2 regions of the Glycomyces sp. NPDC048151 genome follow, and region 2 is predicted to be linked to the other one. Evidence: riboswitches for the same ligand, from Rfam matches in the RefSeq annotation. Region 2 holds a riboswitch; the other holds the start of a gene.
What was found. Region 2 has a riboswitch for thiamine pyrophosphate ahead of ACGGCP_RS11800 (ECF transporter S component). Riboswitches for the same ligand answer to the same signal wherever they lie in the genome.
Positions count from the first base shown of each region.

Region 1: linked by a shared signal. The riboswitch ahead of thiE (thiamine phosphate synthase) and the one ahead of ACGGCP_RS11800 (ECF transporter S component) in region 2 are both predicted to bind thiamine pyrophosphate.

Region 1 covers NZ_JBIDBB010000003.1:251,458-254,854, reverse strand. The annotation lists gene ACGGCP_RS07825 (FAD-dependent oxidoreductase) at 1-1,093, opposite strand, end outside; partial or broken gene thiE (thiamine phosphate synthase) at 1,384-2,007, opposite strand; TPP riboswitch at 2,000-2,106, opposite strand; gene ACGGCP_RS07815 (family 1 glycosylhydrolase) at 2,190-3,397, opposite strand, start outside.
Region 2 covers NZ_JBIDBB010000004.1:422,421-425,817, forward strand. The annotation lists gene ACGGCP_RS11785 (DEAD/DEAH box helicase) at 1-964, opposite strand, end outside; gene ACGGCP_RS11790 (DUF1349 domain-containing protein) at 1,021-1,614, shown strand; gene ACGGCP_RS11795 (MGMT family protein) at 1,711-2,100, opposite strand; TPP riboswitch at 2,200-2,302, shown strand; gene ACGGCP_RS11800 (ECF transporter S component) at 2,333-2,935, shown strand; gene ACGGCP_RS11805 (ABC transporter ATP-binding protein) at 2,943-3,397, shown strand, end outside.

The sequences.
Region 1 (3,397 bases), on a different contig from region 2:
CGACCGCGGTGGCGGTGGCCGGGATGAGGGCGATGCCGTTGCGGTAGTGGCCGGTCGCGGCGACGGTGCGTTCGTCGAGGCGGCCGATGAGCGGCAGGTTGTCGGGGGTCCCGGGTCGGAAGCCGACGCTCACTTCGTCGAGGTGGTATTCGGCGATCTCGGGGACGAGCTCCATCGCGTGGCGCAGCAGGTCGTGGACGGCCCCGGCGGTGCCGGTGCGGCGGTCGAAGCCGCGCTCGTCGCTGGTGGCGCCGACGACGACTTCGCCGCTGTCGCGGGTCACGATGTAGATCGGGTGGCCTTTCACGAAGCCGCGCACGGTGGTTCGTGGCGTCGGCTGGTCGCCGACGGCGCGGAGGCGCAGGACCGCGCCGCGCACCGGCCGGACTGGCAGATGCCAGCGAGTGGTCGTGGAGGCCTCGTCGGGCAGCACGACGCCGCCCGCGCCCGCGCCCGCGCCCGCGCCCGCGCCCGCGCCCGCGCCCGCGCCCGCGCCCGCGCCGACAAACCTCGCCGATCCGCATCCGGCGGCGATGACCACCTGGTCCGCGTCGAGCGCCGAAAGGTCATCGACGTGTCCGGCGCGCAGATCGACCCCGGCACGCTGGGCGGCGGCCAGTAGTGCGTCATGTACTACTCGCGGATCGACGGCGCGGTCCTCCGGCGCGAGCACGCCGCCGCGCACTCGGTGGCTCAGCAGCGGTTCGACTCTGCGAGCGGCGCGCGCCGTGAGCGGCTCGACGTTCCTCGCGGTGAACCGGTAGAGCTCGGCCTGGCGGTCGACTTCGGCGCGGTCGCCGTCCTCGATGCCGACCACGAGGGTCGGCACGTCGCGGAAGCCGATCGTGAGCCCGGAGGCGGCTTCGAGTTCGCGGGCGAAGCCGGGCCAGGCGTCGGCCGATTCGGCCATGAAGGGACCGAGGGCCTCTTCCCCGTAGTGAGCTTCGGTGACGGGGGCGATCATGCCTGCGGCCACGCGCGAGGCGCCCGAACCCGGGTCGGGGTCGTGCACGACGACCTCGGCACCCGCCTGGGCGGCCCGCCACGCGACGGCGAGCCCGATCGATCCAGCGCCGACGACGGCGACGCGCATCAGCCTTCGCCCGTCCCTCGCAGGAGGCCGATTTCGGGCGAGTCGGAACCGTGAAGGCAAACGGCCGAGCGGTCGGCATCGGGCGAGCCGGATCCACCGAGACGACCGGCGGAGCGGTCTGCGGCGAACAGCGGTTCATCGCGCCCAGTCCGGTCCACCGAATCCCGGTTGCCGATCGCCGAGCCAGACCCGTCTGCGGTGCGGCGCGGCTCCTCAGGGCGCAGGTCGCCGCGGCCGAACCCATCCGCGTCGCGTCGCGATCCGACGCCGGGACTGCCGCTCTCCTCCCCAACGGCCGCAAGCAGTTCGGCCGTCGCCGCGCGCGGGTCCGCCGCCGTCGAGACCGCGCCGACCACGGCCACGCCGTGGGCTCCCGCCTCGCGGCACAGTGCGGCGCGTTCGGCGGTGATGCCGCCGATGGCGATCACCGGGAGGTCGACGGCCTCGCACACGGCGGCCAGTCCTTCGAGCCCGATCGGCTGCGGCAGACCGGATTTCGTCGTGGTGCCCCAGACGGGCCCGACGCCGAGGTACGTGGCCCCGGCCCGCCGCGCAGCCCGCGCGGATTCGGGGTCGCGGGCGGTGCCGCCGATGATCGAGGCGGCGGGGAGGACGCGCCGGGCGGCGTCGATCGGGAGGTCGTCGGCGCCGAGGTGGACGCCGTCAGCGCCGACGGCCTGCGCGATGTGCACGCGGTCGTTGACCAGGCAGAGCGCCCCGTAACGGTCGCACAGCGCGGCGATGGCGGTGGCGAGGTCGAAGGCCGCGCGGTCGGTGTAGTGGTCCTCGGGCCGGACCTGGACGAGCCGGGCCCCGGCGATCAGGGCCGCTTCGACGACGGCGATCGGGAGCGCACCGGCGGGGCCGCGGGTGTCGGTGATGACGTGAAGTCGGGGTAGACGAGTAGCGCGCATAGCTCCTTCTCCCTGCGCCAGCATGATCTGGATCAGGTTCGACGGTCGGGACTACCCAGTCCCCTCTCAGCCCGATGCATCGGACTCCCGTGGGTTTTATTCGTTTACGGCCGCTACGCTACGTCATCGCGAGCGATCCTCGCAAGGGCGGTGTCAGGAAGTGGACACCGCCCCGAAAGCGGCTACGCGCCGGTCGCGTGGTGCCGGAAGCGGTCGGCGACCTCGGTCCGGACCCGTTCGAGGCCGTCGGCGGTCTCCTCGAGCCGCCACAGCCCCATGGTGAGCCGGTGCGCCTCGCGCGGCAGCTCGGAGTGCCGGTATGTCCACTCGTACATGTCGAACAGCGGCCACCACGTGTACCCGATCACGTCGACGCCGGACGCGCGCAGGCCGTGCAGCGCGGCCACCGACTCGTCGAGCCACGCGATCCGCTCCTCGACCGAGCCGGTCACGCAGGTCTCGGTGAGCATCACCGGCGCCCCGTAACGGGCGGCGGCCTCGCGGACGAGCTCGTTCATGCCCTCGACGCCGTCGTCGCGGAACGGACGCGGGTCGCGGAATCCTCCACTGTGGAAGACTCCGGCCTCGAAGACCTCGGTTGAGTGGCGCGGGTAGTAGTTCACGCCCATGACGTCGGGCAGCACGGGCGCCTCGGCGAACCACGCGAAGTCGTCGTCGCCCCATCCGTTGGCGCGCAGGTGCTTCTCAAGTGGATGATCGGCGTCGACGCGGCCGGTGACGAGGTCCTCGACGAGGAAGACCTGCTCCTTGAGGCGGGCCGCGTGCTCGCGGTGCTCGGGCGCGTCGGTGTCGCCGACGTAGCGCATCCCGGCGTCGACGTGGACGAAGACGCCCCGGTCGCCGAGCACGTCCCGCATGGCCCGCTGGGCGAGCACGAAGCCGCGGCCGAGCTGCCCGACCATGGTGCTGAGCCCCTGCGTCCCAGAGAGATAGGGAGGCCAGTACGCGTACTCGCCGGAGAACAGCGCGTGGATCATCGGCTCGTTCACCGGCGTGTAGTCGGTGACGCCGAGGTGCAGGTAGCGCTCGGCGACCTGCGCCGAGTACTCGGCGACGAGCTTCGGGTAGTCCGGGTTCGCGAACTGGTCGTCGAGCCACAGTGGAGTCCCGTAGTGCATGAGGTCCACAATGGGTCGGAGGTTAAGCTCGGCGTACCGGTCCATGACGCGGTCGAGCCAGGCCCAGTCCCAGCGGCCGGGCTCGGGCTGGATGCGGTGCCACGGCACGCCCCAGCGCACCAGCTCCGCACCGGCCTCGACGGCGAGGCCGAGGTCGGCGTGGAACCGCTGGTAGTGCTCGGTGAGCTCGTACTCGTCGATCGGCCGCTCGCCGGGCCCGGATTGGGGCACGAAGGTGTCCTCGACACCTA
Region 2 (3,397 bases):
CGAAGCCGAGGTCGGGCTTGTCGAAGCCCATGCCGAGCGCGCTGGTGGCGACGAGCGCCTTGACGCGGTTGCCGAGCAGCTCCTCCTCGCGTTCGAGGCGCTCGGCGTTGTCGGTCCGGCCGGTGTAGGAGGCGACGGCGTGGCCGCGCGAGGAGAGGTAGTCGCTGACCTCCTCGGCGGCGGCCACCGTGAGCGTGTAGACGATGCCGGAGCCGTCCATGCGGGGGAGCTGCTCGTCGAGCCAGGCGAGGCGGTGGGCGTTGTCGGGCAGGTCGGCCACGGAGAGCCGCAGGGACTCGCGGTCGAGGCTGCCGCGCAGGACGAGCGTGGCGGCGTCCTTCTTGTCGAGCTGCTCGGCGATGTCGTCGGAGACGCGGGCGTTCGCGGTGGCGGTGGTCGCCAGGACCGGGACGCTGCCGGGGAGGTCGTCGATGAAGGTGGCGATGCGGCGGTAGTCGGGCCGGAAGTCGTGGCCCCAGTCGGAGATGCAGTGGGCCTCGTCGACGACGAGCAGGCCGCACCCGGCGGCGAGCTTCGGCAGCTGGTAGTCGCGGAACGCGGGGTTGTTGAGCCGCTCGGGGCTGATGAGCAGCACGTCCACAGTGTCCTCGGCGATGGCCTCGGCGATCGCGTCCCAGTCCTCGGGGTTGGCCGAGTTGATGGTGCGGGCGCGCACCCCGGCGCGCGCGGCGGCCTCGATCTGGTTGCGCATGAGCGCGAGCAGGGGCGAGACGATCACGGTGGGGCCCGCGCCGCGGCGGCGCAGGAGCGAGGTGGCCGTGAAGTACACGGCGGACTTGCCGAACCCGGTGCGCTGCACCAGGAGCACGCGCCGGCCCGGTTCGTCCTCGTCGCAGAGGGCCGCGATGGCCCGCCACTGGTCCTCGCGCAGCCGCGCGTGCTCGCCCGCGAGGGCGCGCAGCAGTGTCTCGGCTTCGTCTCTGAGCGTCGCTGTTCCTGCCATAGGGACCGTTGTACCGCACTGGTGTGACGGACCGTGACGACAGTAGGCTCGGGCCGATGGACAACACGGCACCGATCGAGATCCATTGGAAGTCAGGCGCCTGGACGGCGCTGCCGGTCGCGGCGGAGGAGTCGGACGGCAGGCTGCTCGTCACGGCCGCCGAGGGCAGCGACGCGTGGCGGCACACCGGGTACGGCTTCGTCCACGAGGACGAGCACGCGCTCCTGGAGGCCTGGGACCGCGCCCGGGCCGTCGAGGTGAGCTTCATCGCGTCGTTCGAGGCGCAGTTCGACCAGGCGGGCCTCATGGTCCGGGTCGACGCCGACCACTGGATCAAGGCCGGGGTCGAGTTCGCCGACGGCGCACCGCAGGTCGGCGCGGTCGTCACCGCGGAGAAGTCCGACTGGTCGGTCGCGCCCGTCCCCGAGTGGGCCGGACGCGAGGTCACAATCCGCGCCTCCCGCCTCGACGACGCGGTCGTCATCCGCGCCCGCGCCGACGACGAGCCCTGGCGGCTCGTGCGCCTCGCCCCGCTCGCCCCGCACCTCGCGGCCAAGGCCGGGCCCTACTGCTGCGCGCCGTCCCGCGCCGGGCTCACGGTCGCGTTCACCTCATGGCGGCTGACCGCCCCGGACGAGGCACTGCACTGAGGCTTGCTCGCCTCTTGTTCGAAAGGGCGATGTCACACCCGAGGAGTACTTTTGCGCCAGGGGTCCCTAAGACCGGAAATATCACCATTTAGCGGGTTATTTCCAGTCTTCCTCGTCGTCTGGTGTCGGCTCGTCCTCGCCGAGCTCCTTGTCGAGCTCGGCCGCGAGGAGCTTCAGATCGTAGACCGACATGCGCTGCGCGCGGTCGGCGCGGCCCTTCGCGCTGACCGCGACGCCGTCGGCGCGCAGGAGGTCGGGCACGTCCCGGCCGGTGCGGCCGTCCGCCCAGCGGAACCCCTCCGAGACCGTGCCGCCAGCGGTCAGGACCCGGTAGGCCCGCGCCACGTTCCCGTCCCGCATGTACGCGCCCACCTGCCGCGGGCCCGTGCCGATCAGCTCCGCCAGGTCCCCGTACGAAGTCCAGGTGCCCTCCGGCAGCGCCTCCACGACCCGCCGCACCCGCTCCCAATCCGCTTCAGACGTCACCCCCGCAATCTACCGAGCGCGGGCGACGGCCCCCGCCGCGCGTCGGACGCCACCTGGCGGGATCGCCTCGGCTAACGAGCCGCCTCCTGGTGTTAACGTCGAAGCTGACAGGGGAGCCGATTGGCTGAGAGTGCGGAACCGACCGCAGACCCTCACACCTGATCCGGGTAATACCGGCGTAGGAAGTCGTCGCCGCTGTCGCGCAATGCCCGCAACCTCGAAAGGCAAGCCCATGCCCGACAGCCCCGCCCTCTCCAGCCCCGGACGCTGGCGCACCGTCGACATCCTCACCTGCGCCGTCCTCGCCGTCGCCTTCGGCATCGTCTTCTGGGCCTGGAACTTCGTGTGGGCCGGACTCGAACCGGTCCTCGCGTTCCTGCCCCCGCTCAAGGGCATCCTCTACGGCGTCTGGCTCATCCCCGCCGTGCTCGCCCCGCTCATCGTCCGGCGCATGGGCGCAGGCCTCCTCACCGAGGGCCTCGCCGCCACCGTCTCGGCCCTGCTCGGCTCCTACTGGGGCGTCCTCGTCATCTACCAGGGCCTCGTGCAGGGCCTCGGCGGCGAACTCGCCTTCGCCGCCGGACGCTACCGCCGCTACGGCACCCTCATCGCCGCCGCAGCCGGAGCCCTCGCCGCCTTCGGCGCGACCATGTGGGACGTGTTCGTCTCCTACCCCGACACGTCGCTGTGGGCGTTCAAGGTCCCCTACATCGCCTTCGCCATGCTCTCCGGCGCCGTCGTCGCCGGACTCGGCTCCAAGGCCCTCGTCAAGGCCATGCTCCCCACCGGCGTCCTCGACCGCTTCCCGGCCGGACGCGAACGCCAGCGGATCTGAGTCCGACATGATCCCGGTCGAGTTCCGCGGCTTCGCCTGGCGCCACGCCGGACGCCGCGCCCAAGCCGTCGCGGGCGTCGACCTCCGCGTCGAACCCGGCGAGCGGGTCCTCCTGCTCGGCCCCTCCGGGTCCGGCAAATCCACCCTGCTCGCCGCGCTCGCCGGACTCCTCACCGAGGACTCCGGCGAGCAGGACGGCGACGTCCTCATCGACGGCAAACCCGCCGCCGAGCAGCGCGACCGGGCCGGCATCCTCTTCCAGGACCCCGAGACGCAGCTCGTCATGGCCCGCAGCGGCGACGACGTCGCCTTCGGCCTCGAGAACCAGGCCGTCCCCCGCGACCGGATCTGGCCCCTCGTTCACGAAGCGCTCGAAGCCGTCGGCTTCCCCTACGGCCCCGACCGCGCCACCCACGCCCTCTCCGGCGGCGAGCAGCAGCGCCTCGCCCTCGCCGGCGTCCT